2 regions of the Kitasatospora sp. NPDC057940 genome follow, and region 1 is predicted to be linked to the other one. Evidence: riboswitches for the same ligand, from Rfam matches in the RefSeq annotation. Region 1 holds a riboswitch; the other holds the start of a gene.

Evidence for each region. A riboswitch is a leader RNA that binds a small molecule or an ion and turns the genes downstream of it on or off. The one in region 1 is predicted to bind glycine.
Region 2: another riboswitch for glycine. It lies ahead of gcvP (aminomethyl-transferring glycine dehydrogenase); the one in region 1 lies ahead of gcvT (glycine cleavage system aminomethyltransferase GcvT).

Annotation. Positions count from the first base shown of each region.
Region 1 is NZ_JBHVPH010000027.1:53,730-61,512, forward strand. It holds gene ACFVTF_RS30760 (L-serine ammonia-lyase) at 1-1,140, opposite strand, end outside; gene glyA (serine hydroxymethyltransferase) at 1,298-2,566, opposite strand; gene gcvH (glycine cleavage system protein GcvH) at 2,660-3,034, opposite strand; gene gcvT (glycine cleavage system aminomethyltransferase GcvT) at 3,232-4,353, opposite strand; glycine riboswitch at 4,585-4,690, opposite strand; gene ACFVTF_RS30780 (enhanced serine sensitivity protein SseB C-terminal domain-containing protein) at 4,877-5,719, shown strand; gene ACFVTF_RS30785 (enhanced serine sensitivity protein SseB C-terminal domain-containing protein) at 5,837-6,754, shown strand; gene ACFVTF_RS30790 (ABC transporter permease) at 7,197-7,783, shown strand, end outside.
Region 2 is NZ_JBHVPH010000006.1:13,279-21,061, reverse strand. It holds gene ACFVTF_RS12225 (glutamate--cysteine ligase) at 1-954, opposite strand, end outside; gene ACFVTF_RS12220 (hypothetical protein) at 1,322-1,894, shown strand; gene ACFVTF_RS12215 (DUF5999 family protein) at 2,289-2,480, shown strand; gene gcvP (aminomethyl-transferring glycine dehydrogenase) at 2,572-5,472, opposite strand; glycine riboswitch at 5,710-5,813, opposite strand; partial or broken gene ACFVTF_RS12205 (PRC-barrel domain-containing protein) at 6,037-6,399, shown strand; gene ACFVTF_RS12200 (DUF2382 domain-containing protein) at 6,505-7,185, shown strand; gene ACFVTF_RS12195 (MFS transporter) at 7,367-7,783, shown strand, end outside.

The sequences.
Region 1 (7,783 bases):
GAGGCCGAGGTTGTGCTCGATGCCGATCTCGGCGGCGTTCTCGACCTGTTCGGGGGTGCCGCCGAGGACCTCGGCGAGGCCGCCGGCGGCCATCGAGCAGGCGGAGCCGACCTCGCCCTGGCAGCCGACCTCGGCGCCGGAGATGGAGGCGTTCTCCTTGAAGAGCATGCCGATGGCGCCGGCCGCGAGGAGGAAGCGGACGATGCCGTCCTCGTCGGCGCCCGGGATGAAGTTCAGGTAGTAGTGCAGGACGGCGGGGATGATCCCGGCCGCGCCGTTGGTCGGCGCGGTGACCACCCGGCGGCCGGAGGCGTTCTCCTCGTTGACCGCCATCGCGTAGAGGGTCACCCACTCCATCGCGTTGGCCGGGCCGATGCCCTCGGCGCGCATCGCGCGGGCGGCCGCGGCGGCGCGGCGGCGGACCTTGAGGCCACCGGGCAGGATGCCCTCGCGGGACATGCCGGCCCGCACGCACTCCTGCATGACCTGCCAGATCTCCAGCAGCCCGGTCCGGATCTCCTCCTCGGAGCGCCAGGCCTTCTCGTTCTCCAGCATCAGGCCGGAGATCGACAGCCCGGTCTCCCGGGTGAGCCGCAGCAGCTCCTCGCCGGTGCGGAAGGGGTAGCGCAGCGCGGTGTCGTCGGGCTTGACCCGGTCCGCGCCGATGGCGTCCTCGTCGACGACGAAGCCGCCGCCGACCGAGTAGTAGGTCTTCTCCAGCAGCGTGGAGCCGTCCGCCGCGTACGCCCAGATGGTCATGCCGTTGGCGTGGTACGGCAGCGAGCGGCGGCGGTGCAGGACCAGCTGGGTGCCCGGGTCGAAGTCGATCGGGTGGGTGCCGAGGAGGTTGAGCCGCTTCTCGGCGGTGATCCGCTCGACGTCCTTGTCCGCCTGGTCGACGTCGACCGTGCGGGGGGAGTGGTTCTCCAGGCCGAGCAGGACGGCCTTCGGGGTGCCGTGGCCGTGGCCGGTGGCGCCCAGCGAGCCGTACAGCTCGGCGCGCACGCTCGCCACCTGGGCGAGCAGGTCCTCGGACCGCAGGCGCCGGGCGAACATCCGGGCGGCGCGCATCGGGCCGACGGTGTGGGAGCTCGACGGGCCGATGCCGATGGAGAAGAGGTCGAAGACGCTGAGGGCCACGGGGGACGTCCTTGTCTGTCTCGTGGAAGGACTGGCGGGCGGGGGACGACACGGGTCGGGGCACCGCGCGCACTGTCCAGTGTGCGCGGTGCCCCGGGATCCCAGGTGCCGCGGCGGGGTGAGGCCGGTCACCCCGCCCGAACGATCACCGAGGTGATCAGAGGTTCGGGTAGAGCGGGTACTTCTCGGCCAGCGCGGTGACGCGGGCCTTGAGCGCGGTGGCGGCGTCCTCGTCGAAGGCGGGCTTGAGCGCCTCGGCGATGATGTCGGCGACCTCGCGGAAGTCCTCGGCCTGGAAGCCGCGGGTGGCGAGCGCGGGGGTGCCGATGCGCAGGCCGGAGGTGACCATCGGCGGCCGCGGGTCGTTCGGGACGGCGTTGCGGTTGACCGTGATGCCGACCTCGTGCAGGCGGTCCTCGGCCTGCTGGCCGTCGAGCTGGCTGTTGCGCAGGTCGACCAGGACCAGGTGCACGTCGGTGCCGCCGGACAGCACCGAGGCGCCGGCCTCGGCGACGTCGGCCTGGAGCAGGCGCTCGGCGAGGATCTTGGCGCCCTCCAGGGTGCGCTGCTGGCGCTCCTTGAACTCCTCGGACGCGGCGACCTTGAAGGCGACGGCCTTGCCGGCGATCACGTGCTCCAGCGGACCGCCCTGCTGGCCGGGGAACACCGCGGAGTTGATCTTCTTGGCGTACTCGGCCTTGGACAGGATGACACCGCCGCGCGGGCCGCCCAGGGTCTTGTGGGTGGTGGTGGTGACCACGTCCGCGTACGGCACCGGGTTGGGGTGCAGACCGGCGGCGACCAGGCCGGCGAAGTGCGCCATGTCCACCATCAGCAGCGCGCCGACCTCGTCGGCGACCCGGCGGAACGCGGCGAAGTCCAGCTGGCGGGGGTAGGCGGACCAGCCGGCGATGATCAGCTTCGGCTGGTGCTCCTTGGCCAGGCGCTCGACCTCGGCCATGTCGACCTGGCCGGTCTTCTCGTCCACGTGGTACGCGACCACGTTGTAGAGCTTGCCGGAGAAGTTGATCTTCATGCCGTGGGTCAGGTGACCGCCGTGGGCCAGGTTCAGGCCCAGGATGGTGTCGCCCGGCTTGATCAGCGCGAACATCGCGGCGGCGTTGGCCTGCGCGCCCGAGTGCGGCTGGACGTTGGCGTGCTCGGCGCCGAACAGGGCCTTGATGCGGTCGATCGCGATCTGCTCGACCACGTCGACGTGCTCGCAGCCGCCGTAGTAGCGGCGGCCGGGGTAACCCTCGGCGTACTTGTTGGTGAGCACCGAGCCCTGGGCCTCCATGACCGCCACCGGGGCGAAGTTCTCGGAGGCGATCATCTCCAGGGTGGTCTGCTGGCGGTGCAGCTCGGCGTCGACCGCGGCGGCGATCTCCGGGTCGAGGGAGTGCAGGGACTGGTTCAGAACCGTCATGGTGTGGTCTTCCCGGGAGGAGAGAGACGGGAGCAGAGAGGGGGGAGCCTGGCGGGGCGGCCGCCGCGCTGCGGCCGCCCCGTCACGAGCGGGTCAGCCGCCGATGAAGGCGGTGTACTCGTCCGCGCTGAGCAGCTCGTCGGTGGACTCCACCTGGACCTTGAACAGCCAGCCGCCCTCGAACGGGGCGCTGTTGACCAGGCTGTTGTCGTCCAGGACGTCCTGGTTGATCTCGACGATCTTCCCGGTCACCGGGGAGAACAGGTCGCTGACCGACTTGGTGGACTCCAGCTCGCCACAGGACTCGCCCGCGGTCACGTCGTCGCCGACCTCGGGCAGCTGCACGTAGACGATGTCACCGAGCGCGTCGGCCGCGTGGGCGGTGATGCCGACCGTGGAGACACCGCCCTCGATGGCGGTCAGCCACTCGTGCTCCTTGGTGTACTGCAGGTGCTGGGGGTTGCTCATGGCGTCATTCTCCAGGATGGGAAGCGGGTACGACGAAGCGGGCCGCCGCACGGACGGCTTCGACGTGGATCAGGCGTGGATCAGGCGTGGTCCGGGCACGGTCCAGGCCCGGGTCGGACCTGGGCCTGGCGTGGCCCGAGCCCGGGTCGGGCATGGTGCGGGCCCGGGTCCACGGGGTCTACGGGGAGGGCCGGGCCTCAGCGGGCGCGCTTGTAGAACGGCAGCGCCACGACCTCGACCGGCTCGTGCTTGCCGCGCACGTCCACCGCGACGGTGGTGCCGGGGGCGGCGTGGGCCGCGTCCACGTAGGCGATCGCGATCGGCCGGCCCAGGGTCGGGGACGGGGCGCCCGAGGTGATCCGGCCGATCGGGGCGCCGTCGGCGGAGACCACGGTGTACTCGGCGCGCGGGACGCGCTTGCCCTCGGAGACCAGGCCGACCAGCACCCGCGGCGGGTTGGCCTCGGCCTCGGCGGCGGCCTTCTCCAGCGCCTTGCGGCCGACGAAGGTGCCCTCGTTGGTGGTCTTGTCGAAGCGCACGACCCGGCCCAGGCCCGCGTCGAACGGGGTCAGGTCGGTGGAGAGCTCGTGCCCGTACAGCGGCATGCCGGCCTCCAGGCGCAGCGTGTCGCGGCAGGACAGGCCGCACGGGACCAGGCCGCGGCCCTCGCCGGCGGCGGTCAGCGCCTGCCAGACCCCCTCGGCGTCGCCCGGGTTGCAGAAGATCTCGAAGCCGTCCTCGCCGGTGTAGCCGGTCCGGGCGAGCAGCACGTCGCGGCCGGCGACCTGGGCCGGGAGGATCGCGTAGTACTTCAGGCCGGGCAGGTCGGCGTCGGTGGTCCCGGCCAGGATCGCGGTGGCCTCCGGGCCCTGGACGGCGATCAGCGCGTAGGTGTCGCGGTCGTCCGTGACGACGGCGTCGAAGCCCTTGGCACGGGCGATCAGCTCGTCCAGCACCAGCTGGGCGTTGGAGGCGTTGGCGACGACCAGGAAGGCGTCCTCGCGCAGGCGGTAGACGATCAGGTCGTCCAGGATGCCGCCGTCCTCGGCGCAGATCATGGTGTAGCGGGCGCGCAGCACGCCCAGGGCGGAGACGAAGCCGACCAGCGCGTGGTCCAGCATCTCGCCGGCCTGCGGGCCGGTGACGGTGATCTCGCCCATGTGGGAGAGGTCGAACAGCCCGGCCCGGGTGCGGACGGCGAGGTGCTCCTCGCGCTCGCTGCCGTAGCGCAGCGGCATGTCCCAGCCGGCGAAGTCGGTCATGGTCGCGCCGAGGGCGCGGTGCAGCGCGTCGAGCGCGGTGAGGCGGAGGGACGACATGGCCTGGAACTCCTCGGTCGGGGCACTCATGGGTGCACGCGCCGGAACCGGACCCGCTCGGGGACCGACCCTGCGCGCGGGCATGCGGCGGCGTGGGTCTCCCCATCTGTCGTCGAACCTGAGAGCTTCACCGCCCACGCGCCCGCAGCTGTTTCCAGCATCCAGGACAGCATGGTGGCTTGCACCGTGGGTGGGCGCGCGACAGGGCCGTGCGCCACTTTCCAGATGTGCCTAACCCGTGCGGTAAGGGGGCCTGAGAGATTCCGGGGAGGAGTTGCTCCTTCGGCGCCGGCTGTGCCGCCTGACGGGGCACTCCGGGCTCTCCCGCGCGGGTTCGAGCGGCCGGTATGGAGTTGTCGGTCCGCCGGCGCGCCGCGCCGTCGAACGCGCACATCATGGCACGTCCGCGCCGACGGCGGGAGAGGGGACCCGGTCACACCCCGCCACCACGGACGCAGCCCTAGACTGCTGCGCGTCGGCGCAGCAGAGGGCGGCCGACCGGCAGAGGGCGGATCAGGCGCGCATGGGGTACCCGGTGGAGCAGCAGCAGGGGTGGGGCGGGCCGGAGTCGGCGCTGCCGGGCGGCGGGTGGCCGGCCAACGAGCTGGAGCAGGTGCTGACCGCCGCGCTGGGCGACCCGGGTGCGACGCCGCGGGTGATCGAGGTGCTGGCCCGCAGCCAGGTGTGGATCCCGCTGCCGGCCGGCGGCGACCCGCAGGGGCCCGCGCTGGACCTGCCGACCATCGAACTGGCCGGCGAGCCGTACGTGCCGGTGTTCTCCTCGCAGGAGGTGTTCCTGCGGCAGGCGCCGGGGATGGCCTTCGCGGTGGCGCCGGTCTGGGAGTTCGCCCGCGGGCTGCCGCTGGGCGTGGGCATCGCGGTCAACCCGGAGGCGGCGGTGGGCATCCCGGTGCCGCCGCAGGGTGTGGCGGAGCTGCGGCGCGGCCCGCGCGAGGAGCGCCTGGCCGACCAGGAGCAGGGCCGGAACCAGGGTCCGAACCAGGACCAGGGGCAGGGCCCGGAGGCGCCGACCGGTGGCCGGGTGGCGCTGCGCGAGCCGGTGCCGGGGGAGGACCCGGAGCACTTCCTGGCCGCCTGCCGGGCCGAACTGTCCGCCCTGCCCGGAGTGCTGACCGCACGCCGGGCGCTCGCCAGCATCGAGGGCGAGCCGACCGTGATGTTCGTGGGCGTCCAGCTGGACCAGACGGCCCCGGCCGACCCGGGTGCGGTGAACGAGGCGCTCGGCCGAGCGCTGGGAACCGCGCCGCTGCCGGGGGGCGTCCACCTCGTACTGCTCGATCTCGCCGATGACCCGGTGGTCGAGTGGCTGCTCACCCGGGTACTCCCTTTCTACGCGCGGGGTTGAGCGGGGTTCGTATCGGAGGCACGTCGCCGTGGCGGTGGCCGGTGCCGCGCCATAGGGTGCGTGCAGACGGCCGACGGACCGGCAGGCTTGAGGAAAGAGGCGCGGCGAGGTGGGCGCATGAGTGCGGGAGCGGTAGCGGGCGGTGCACCGGGGCCCTGGGGCCAGGCACCCGCCGGGCGCCCCGGAGCGGATCCGGGCGCGCTGGAGCGCGCCCTGCGCGAGGTCGCGCCGGAGCGCTACGAGGCGTACGAGCAACTGCTGCACGCACTGGCCGACGGCCAGGTCTGGATGCTGCTGTGGCACGGCACGCCGGGCAGCGCCGACGCCCAGTACGGGAACATGGAGATCAGCGGCCACGGCTACGCGCCGGCCGTCACCTCGTCCGAGCAGCTGGCGTCGTCCGGCTGGGCGCGGGCCCACGAGGTCATCTCCGGGCGGGAGATCGCCGCTTCGCTGTACCGGACCCGCTGGGGCCTGTGGCTCAACCCGCACGCGCCCGGCGGCGGGGTCGGGGTGCCCTGGGCGGACCTGCGGCGGATCGCCGCGGGCCTGGACCGGCTGCCGGCCGGGCCGTTGAAGCTGAGCGAGCCGCAGCTGAACGCCCAGCCGTTCTTCGCGCTGCTGGAGCGGCAGGCCGGTGAGGTGCGCGCGGTGCGGGCGCTGCGCCGGGCCTGGGTGCAGCCGGCCGTGGGGGAGCCGTACCTGGCGATCGGCCTGGAGCTGTACGAGAGTTCACCGCCGGCGGTGGAGGCCGTGCGGGCGCTGATGCAGCGGGCGATCGCGGTGGCCCCGGAGGGGCTGGCGGTGTCCACGGTGGCGATGGCGGACGAGTACGACCCGGTGGCGCTGTGGATGCGGGCCCATGCGCGCCCGTTCTTCGACCGGGAGGCGGGGCGGCCGCCGACCGGCCCGTACCCGCCGGTGCCGCCTCCGCCGTACCCCGCGCAGCAGGGGCCGGGCTACGGCTACGGCACGCAGCAGCCCGGCTGGACCGGACAGCCGCAGCAGCCGTGGCCCGGATACCCGGGGCGCTGACAACCAAAACCTTTCTCCAGAAGCCGACTTGATCTTGCATCAGGTCGGCTTCGATGCTTTCCGGGCGAACTTCCGGCCGTTACCGTCGATCACCTTGACACGCCAGTTGCACCCGTGTGAAGAGGGATATGCCGAAGACGTAGGAGGTGCATGCGCACAGATCACAGTTGGGCATCTGTCGGTTGTCAGGGCTGGCGCAAGCCAGTTCGGATGGCAGAGAGTTCTGCGCAACGCACCGCGCGTACTGGGAACCCCACGAAGGTGAACGCGCACGCCGACCGCCAGAACCACGCGAAGCCCATCCCGCGTTGGGGCAGTACCCGTGCACGACGTACTGCCGCGAACACCCGTTCCAAGCACCTCCGCACGTCCGCAGCCGTACCGCCGAACCGGTGACCGGCGCCCGTGGGCCGGCCACCGTCGGCGAGGGGACCAACTGACCATGACCGCACCCATCGCAACCACCGGGAACGAACCGGAGGCACCCGCCCCCGCGAGCCCGGCCAAGAAGATCGAGGGCCGCTCCCTCGGCCAGATCGCCTGGACCCGCTTCAAGCGCGACAAACTCGCCGTCGCCGGCGGCGTCGTGGTGATCCTGCTGATCCTGCTGGCCGTACTGGCCAAGCCCATCGAGGCCCTGTTCGGCCTCGACCCCGACGCCCTGAACCAGGACCTGCTCGACGCCAACCTGGGCGGCATCCCGCTCGGTGACTGGGGCGGGATGAGCTGGGACCACCCGCTCGGCGTCGACCCCCTCCAGGGCCGTGACCTGCTCTCCCGCGTGATCGAGGGCTCCTGGGTCTCCCTGCTGGTCGCCTTCGGCGCGACCCTGCTGTCGAACACGATCGGCACCGTGCTCGGTGTCATGGCCGGCTACTACGGCGGCTGGGTGGACACCGTGATCAGCCGCATCATGGACGTCTTCCTCGCCTTCCCGCTGCTGCTCTTCGCCATCGCGATCTCGACCTCGCTGCAGGGCGGCGCGTTCGGCCTGCACGGCCTCCCGCTGCACATCATGGTGCTGATCTT
Region 2 (7,783 bases), on a different contig from region 1:
GTTCCAGCGGTAGATCGTGCCGTTGTGGAGCCGCATCTCGGCGAGCCGGGGCGCGCCGCCGGAGGCGAGCACCTTCAGTGGGTCCTCGTCGTCGCAGATCGGCAGCAGGGCGGGGAAGTAGCGCAGGTTCTCCTCGAACAGGTCGTACGCCGAGTCCACCCAGCGCTCGCCGAACCAGGTGATCGGCCGGACGCCCTGCGCCTTGAGTTCCGCCGTACGGGTGTCACAGGCCTGCTGGAACAGCACCGGACGGGTCTCCCGCCACAGCTCCCGCCCGAACAGGAACGGCGAGTTGGCGCCGAGCGCGAGCTGCGCCCCACAGATCGCCTGGGCCGCGTTCCACACCGAGGAGAAGCGTTCCGGGGTCACCTGCAGGTGCAGTTGCAGGGAGGTCGCGGCGGCCTCGGCCACCATGGTGATGGTCTCCAGCTGGAGGTGTTCGACGCCCTCGATGTCCAGCGCGATGTCCTCGCCGCGGGCGGCCAGGATCTGGTCGCTGAGCAGGCTGTAGCGCGGGTTGTGGGAGATCGCGTCCAGGCCGGTGTGACCGTGCTCCAGGGTCGGCAGGATCCCCACCATGACGATCCGGGCACCGGCCTCGGCGGCCCGCCGGTCGGCGTAGCGCAGCCCGGTTTCGAGCTCCTCGCGCAGGTCCTCGAAGACGTGCCCGCACAGCCGGTGCGGCACGATGTTCACCTCGACGTTGAACTGGCCCAGTTCGGTCTGGAAGTCGCTGGAGCCGATCGCGCTCAGCACCTGCGCGTTGCGCAGTGCCGGCAGGCCGTCCTCGTCGGCCAGGTTGAGCTCGATCTCCAGGCCCATGACCGCCCGCGGCCGGTCGAACCGGTCCTCGCGCAGCATCCGCCCCAGCGCGTCGAGGCAGGCTTGGAGCTTGCGCCGGTACAGCTGCCGGTCCGCCAGATCAGCACGAGTCGCCACGACCTTCTCGCCCACGGTCCCCTCCTCCTGAGACACCGGCCGACCCGACCGTGCAAGCATCATGCCCACCTCGAAGATCGATACCCGAATGCTTGTACTGGCTTGCAATGCAAGGAAACTGACGGATATTCAGCAGATCTGCCGACTTGCCCGGCGCCACCGCCTGTGATAAACAGGTCACCCTGCGCACCTGTTCGATAGAATTCGCACTGCGCTCCGGCCGGCCCGCTCCGCCTCGAACCCCTCGTCGACGGCGGCGACCGCGCCGGCACCGCGATCATGCACAACCGGACACGGCCAGGTCCCGTCACCGATGACACGCCGCGCCACGCCGGTATGCCGCACTCGCACGCCGATCTCGCACGGAGAGGCGGACCCCGCCATGACTCTGCAGACCCCCCAGCCCCCGCCGAGCGCCCTGCGCGCCGTCCTGGCCGCACTCGACTCGGAGACCGCGCTGCGCCAACCCGCCGCCGCAGCACTGCGCCATCCGGTCGGCACGCTGCTCCCCACGCACCCGCTCGCCGTCCACGTCCTGGACGGGCCGCGCCCGGAGCTGCGCGCCGCCCGCCGGACGGGCTGGCGCTTCCTGATCAAGGACGGCGCCGAGGTCGCCGCCGCCGCCGAGGTCGTCCAGGCCGTCGAGGGCCACACCTTCTCGCACTTCACCGCCGGCCCCTACCTCGACTCGACGGTCCGGGCGCTGCGCCAGGCCTGGCAGCTCGCCCAGGGCTCCCGGTCCCGTCAGCAGCCCCGGCTGCTGACCTTCCCAGGGCAGTACGCGACGGCACTGTGGCTGCACGGCCCCGACACCGACCCGGCCGCCGACCAGCTGATCCCACTGGCCCCGGCCCCGCTCGGCGTCACCGCGCACCGCGCCTACCCGGCCGGCGAGCTGCTGCCGCTGCTCGCCCGGGCGCCGCTCGCCAAGCCACTGCTGCTCGGCTCCTCCTGAGCCGGCCCCACGCCGCCGGGCCGCCGGGCCACCACCCGGCGGCCCGTGGGCGTGCGCGTCGCCCTCGCCCGCCCGAACCACCCGGACGGGCCATCCGCCCTGACCTCCTCGGGCCATGCCGCAGCTGACCCATCGGTGCGCCTTTTCCCGCCGGACCCACCTGAACGGGTGATCTCTACCCGGGAGTTGTGGCGCATGTCACGAAATCCCTGCGCGCACGACCGCAGATGCCGACACTGGGAACCAGCGTGGAAGGACCACCTGTCCTACCCACTTGAGCGCCGGTCCACACCTGGTCGGTGCGCGGACAGGATCCGGCTACCGCGGCGGCTCCCGACGGCTCCGCCGGCGGCCGCACCACGGGGGAGGATCGCAGAGCGAAGCGAGGGTACGTATGTGCCAGCACCGTCCTGAGTGCCCGTCGGCCGAGTCCGAGGACCGCGAGGCGGCCGTCACGGTGGCCTGCCACCCGGAGCAGGGCTGGAGCCTGCTCTGCAACGGCGTCGTGCTGTTCGAGGACACCGGAGAGCTGCTGCCCGACGGCCGGGTGATCGCACCGCGCCGCCCCGTCGCCCACGCGGCCTGACCGCACCGGCGGGGGCAGCCGCCGGACGACGACAACGGGCAGGGCCCCGACGGTACGTGCCGTCGGGGCCCTGCCGTACGTCCGGTCCGGATCAGACGCCGTACTCCTCCAGCGGCGGGCAGGAGCAGACCAGGTTGCGGTCGCCGTACGCGCCGTCGATCCGGCTGACCGGCGGCCAGTACTTGTCCGCCGGGTTCACGCCCGCCGGGAAGACCGCCTCCTGCCGCGAGTAGCCGTGCGCCCAGTCGCCGGCCAGCTCGGCGGCGGTGTGCGGGGCGTTGCGCAGCGGGTTGTCCGCGGCCGCCCACTCACCCGAGCCGACCTTGTCGATCTCGGCCCGGATCTCGATCATCGCGTCGCAGAACCGGTCGATCTCGTGCAGGTCCTCGGACTCGGTCGGCTCGATCATCAGCGTGCCGGCCACCGGGAAGGACATCGTCGGCGCGTGGAAGCCGTAGTCGATCAGGCGCTTGGCGATGTCGTCCACCGTCACGCCCGTCTCCTTGGTCAGCGGACGCAGGTCGATGATGCACTCGTGCGCGACCAGCCCGCCGGGGCCGGTGTAGAGCACCGGGAAGTGCGGTGCCAGCCGCTTGGCGATGTAGTTGGCGTTCAGCACCGCGACCTGGGTCGCGCGCTTGAGGCCCTCGCCGCCCATCAACCGGACGTACGCCCAGGAGATCGGCAGGATGGCCGCCGAGCCCCACGGCGCCGCCGAGATCGGGCCGACCCCGGTGGCCGGGCCGGCCTCCGGCTGCAGCGGGTGGTTCGGCAGGTACGGCGCCAGGTGGGCGCGCACCGCGACCGGGCCGACGCCCGGGCCGCCGCCGCCGTGCGGGATGCAGAAGGTCTTGTGCAGGTTCAGGTGCGAGACGTCCGCGCCGAACTTGCCCGGCTTGGCGAGGCCGACCAGGGCGTTCAGGTTGGCGCCGTCCACGTACACCTGGCCGCCGGCCTCGTGCACCAGGGCGCAGATGTCGGTGATCTGGGTCTCGTACACGCCGTGGGTGGACGGGTAGGTGACCATCAGCACGGAGAGGCTGTCCCGGTGCTGCTCGATCTTGGCCTTCAGGTCCTCGACGTCCACGTCGCCGTCGACCAGGGTCTTCACCACGACCACGCGCATGCCGGCCATCACCGCGGAGGCCGCGTTGGTGCCGTGCGCGGAGGACGGGATCAGGCAGACGTCGCGCTGGGTGTCGCCGTTGGCGTGGTGGTAGGCGCGGACGGCCAGCAGGCCGGCCAGCTCGCCCTGCGAGCCCGCGTTCGGCTGGATCGAGACGGCGTCGTAGCCGGTCACCTCGACCAGCTGGCGCTCCAGCTCGCGGATCAGGCTGAGGAAGCCCTGGGCCTGCTCGATCGGCGCGAAGGGGTGCAGCTGGCCGAACTCCGGCCAGGTGACGGCCTCCATCTCGGTGGTCGCGTTGAGCTTCATGGTGCAGGAGCCCAGCGGGATCATGCCGCGGTCCAGCGCGTAGTCCCGGTCCGACAGGCGGCGCAGGTAGCGCAGCATGGCGGTCTCCGAGCGGTGGCTGTGGAAGACCGGGTGGGTCAGGTACTCGTCCTGGCGCAGCAGCGCGGCCGGCAGCGCGTCGGCGCCTTCGGCGACCTCGACCGCGGGGACGCCGAACGCGGCCCAGACGGCGGCCAGGTGCTCGCGGGTGGTGGTCTCGTCGGTGGAGATCGAGATCCGGTCCGGGCCGTCCTGGTGGACGTTGACGCCGTTGGCGCGGGCGGCGGCCGCGATCTCGGCGGCACGGCCCGGGACGACGGCGGTGACGGTGTCGAAGAACTCGCCGTGCAGCAGCTCGACGCCGCCGGCCCGCAGGCCCTCGGCGAGGGCGGCCGCGTAGCGGTGGGTGCGGCGGGCGATGTCGGCCAGGCCGTCCGGACCGTGGTAGACGGCGTACATCGAGGCCATGACGGCGAGCAGCACCTGGGCGGTGCAGATGTTGCTGGTGGCCTTCTCGCGGCGGATGTGCTGCTCGCGGGTCTGCAGCGCCAGGCGGTAGGCGCGGTTGCCGTCGGCGTCGACCGAGACTCCGACCAGGCGGCCGGGCAGCGAGCGGGCGTACTCGGCGCGCACCGACAGGTAGCCGGCGTGCGGGCCGCCGAAGCCCATCGGCACGCCGAAGCGCTGCGAGGTGCCGCAGGCGATGTCGGCGCCGAGCGAGCCCGGCGAGGCGAGCAGGGTCAGCGCCAGCAGGTCGGCGGCGACCGCGACGATCGCGCCGAGGCCGTGCGCCTGCTCGATGACCGGGGCGAGGTCGCGGACCACACCGGTGGCGCCCGGGTACTGGAGCAGCACGCCGAAGACGCCGCGCTCGGCGATCTCGGCCGGGATGCCCTCGGACAGGTCGGCGACGACGACCTCGACACCGGTCGGCACCGCGCGGGTGTTGATCACCGCGGTGGTCTGCGGCAGGGTCTCGGCGTCGACCAGGAAGACGCCGCCCTTGACCTTGGTGACGCGGCGGGCCAGCGCCATCGCCTCGGCGGCCGCGGTGCCCTCGTCGAGCAGCGAGGAGCCGGAGGTCGGCAGGCCGGTCAGGTCGGAGACCAGGGTCTGGAAGTTGAGCAGCGCCTCCAGGCGGCCCTGGGAGATCTCCGGCTGGTACGGCGTGTAGGCGGTGTACCAGGCCGGGTTCTCCATGACGTTGCGCAGGATCACCGGCGGGGTGAAGGTGCCGTAGTAGCCCAGGCCGATCATCGGCTGGAGCACCTGGTTGCGGCTCGCCAGCTCGCGCAGTTCGGCGAGCACCTGGGCCTCGCTGCGGCCGCCGGGCAGGTCCAGGCCGGTGATGGAGCGGATCGCCTCGGGAACGGCGGTGGCGGCGAGTTCGTCCAGCGAGCCGTAGCCGATGGACGCCAGCATCTTCTGCTGCGCGGCGTCGTCGGGGCCGATGTGGCGGTTCTCGAAGGGGCTGGCCAGCTCAAGCTCGGTGAGGGTCGAGGCGCCGGTGGGGCGTCCCGCGTTCGGCTGGGCGTTCATGGTGGTCGAGGCCTCCTGGTCACGGACCGGCGGGGGTGCGCACGCCGGCCGGCCGGAGCCGCTGCGGACAGCGGCTCGACCCGGGCGGGCGAACCCGACAGGCCTCCCCCTCTGTCATCGGGACCTGAGAGCTTCACCCGCACGGCGCGCTGTGGGCACGCCGCCGGCTTGCACCGTCGGTGAGGGTGGTGCCCGTCGGCTCCCTGCCGACGGTCCTGCCCTGCTTTCCAGAGTGACCTAGCCCACACGGTACGGATGCCTGAGAGATTCCGGGGAGGAGTTGCTCCTTCGGCGCCCCGACCAGCACTTTCCGTGGCCGGGGACTCTCCCGAGCGGGCTCGGCGGTCGCCGCCCAGGGTACCAGCGGCAGGCCCCCCGATCACGGTCGCGTCGGGCCACTCCGGGTCTACGCGCGTCCCCCGGACGGTCCAGCCCGGAGCCCGTCCGGCGCACCCCGGTCGCGCCCGTCCGATTCATGGCCTTTGGTGTGAAGTGGCAGGCGGAACGGGTGCTCCGGCCACGGTCCTGCGGGAGTTCCGCAGGCGCAGCGCACTGGAGGAAAGAGTGCAAACCGATATCGATCCCCGGGACCTCATCGGCCACAAGGCGGTCGACCGCAACGGAGACAAGATCGGCACGGTCGACGAGGTCTACCTGGACGACGCCACCGGCCAGCCGGAGTGGGCGGCCGTCCGGACCGGCATCTTCGGCCGGGACGCCTTCGTCCCGCTCACCACCAGCGAGTTCTCCGGCGACGAGCTCCGGGTGCCGTACGACAAGTCGCTGGTGAAGGAGTCGCCGGACTTCGGCGTCGGCCAGCACCTGTCGCCCGCCCAGGAGCTCCAGCTCTACCGCTACTACGGCCTGGACACCCCGACGAACGGCCGCCCGGTCGGCCGGGACGGCGACCGGACCGTCGGCCGCGAGGGCGACCGGACCGTCGGCCGCGAGAGTGACCGGACCGTCGGCCGGGACGGCGACCGCCCCGCACGCCCCGACCTCGACTTCGGCACCACCTCGGCGGCCGAGCCCGTGAAGCCCATCGCCTTCCACACCCTCGGCCCCGCCCCGACCACCACCCCCGCCGACCCCACCGGCACCGCGACGGAGGTCAACGTGCGGACCCTCAACACCCCCGCACCCGCGGCCGCCCATACGACGACCGAGCCCAAGCCGCAGCCCGCCCCGATCGTGACGACCACCGCGACCACGAACTCGGCCGTGGCCCCGCCGGCCTCGGAGCGTTCGACCGGCCCGGCCCCGTCGTCCCCCAACGGCCCGGTGGAGATCACCTGCCGCGAGGAGCGTCTGGACATCACCACGGACTGGCACGTCGTGGGCACCGCGAAGCTGCGCAAGTACGTGACCAGCGAGCAGGTCGAGCGCCGCGTCCCGGTGGTCCGCGAGCGCGTCCGGGTGGAGCGGATGCCGGTGAGCGAGGCCGAGCGCGCCTCGCTCACCGAGAAGGAGATCGCCGAGGCGGTGGAGGAGGTCACCCTGCGCGAGGAGCGCCCGGTGGTCCGCAAGTACCTCACCCCGATCGAGCGGGTCCGCCTGGTGGTGGAGCGCTACACCGCCGAGGAGGTGATCCGGGACGAGCTGCGCCGCGAGCACGTCGAGATCCACGACAACACCGCCGCCGTCCCGGCGACCCCGGTGGCCACCCCGGTTGCGGAGGCCCCCCGCCCGGCCGTGCTGCGCCCGTTCGCCTGACCCCTCGCTCCCCGGGCCCCGGACCCCTCGGTCCGGGGCCCTCGGCATGCCTGCGCCCCGGTCGCCGCCCGGCCGGAATCCTTCGATTTTGCCAAAGCGTCACCAATGGATATTTGACACTCTGAAGTATCTCCCGGCATGGTTACTTCAGTTCATTCACTATGTACGGGAGGAAGCAACCGTGAGTGAGGCACCACAGCCCACCACCGCGGCCGAGAAGCAGAGCAGCGCCCGGGTCCTGCCGGCCCTCATCCTGGCGATGCTGTCGTTCAGCGTGGTGCAGACCGCGGTCGTCCCGATCCTGCCCTCGCTGGCCAAGGAACTGAGCGTCTCCGCGTCCAGCATCACCTGGCTGATGACCGCCAACCTGCTCTCCGCCGCCGTGCTGACTCCCCTGCTGGGCCGCTTCGGCGACCTCCGGGGCCGTAAGCCGATGCTGCTGATCTCGCTGGCCGGTCTGGTCGCCGGCTCGGCGCTGGCGGTCAGCACCCACTCCTTCACCTGGCTGGTCGTCGCCCGTGTCCTTCAGGGCGCCGGCGGTGGCGTGCTCCCGCTGGCGATCAGCATCGTCCGCGACGAGCTGCCCAAGCAGAAGGTG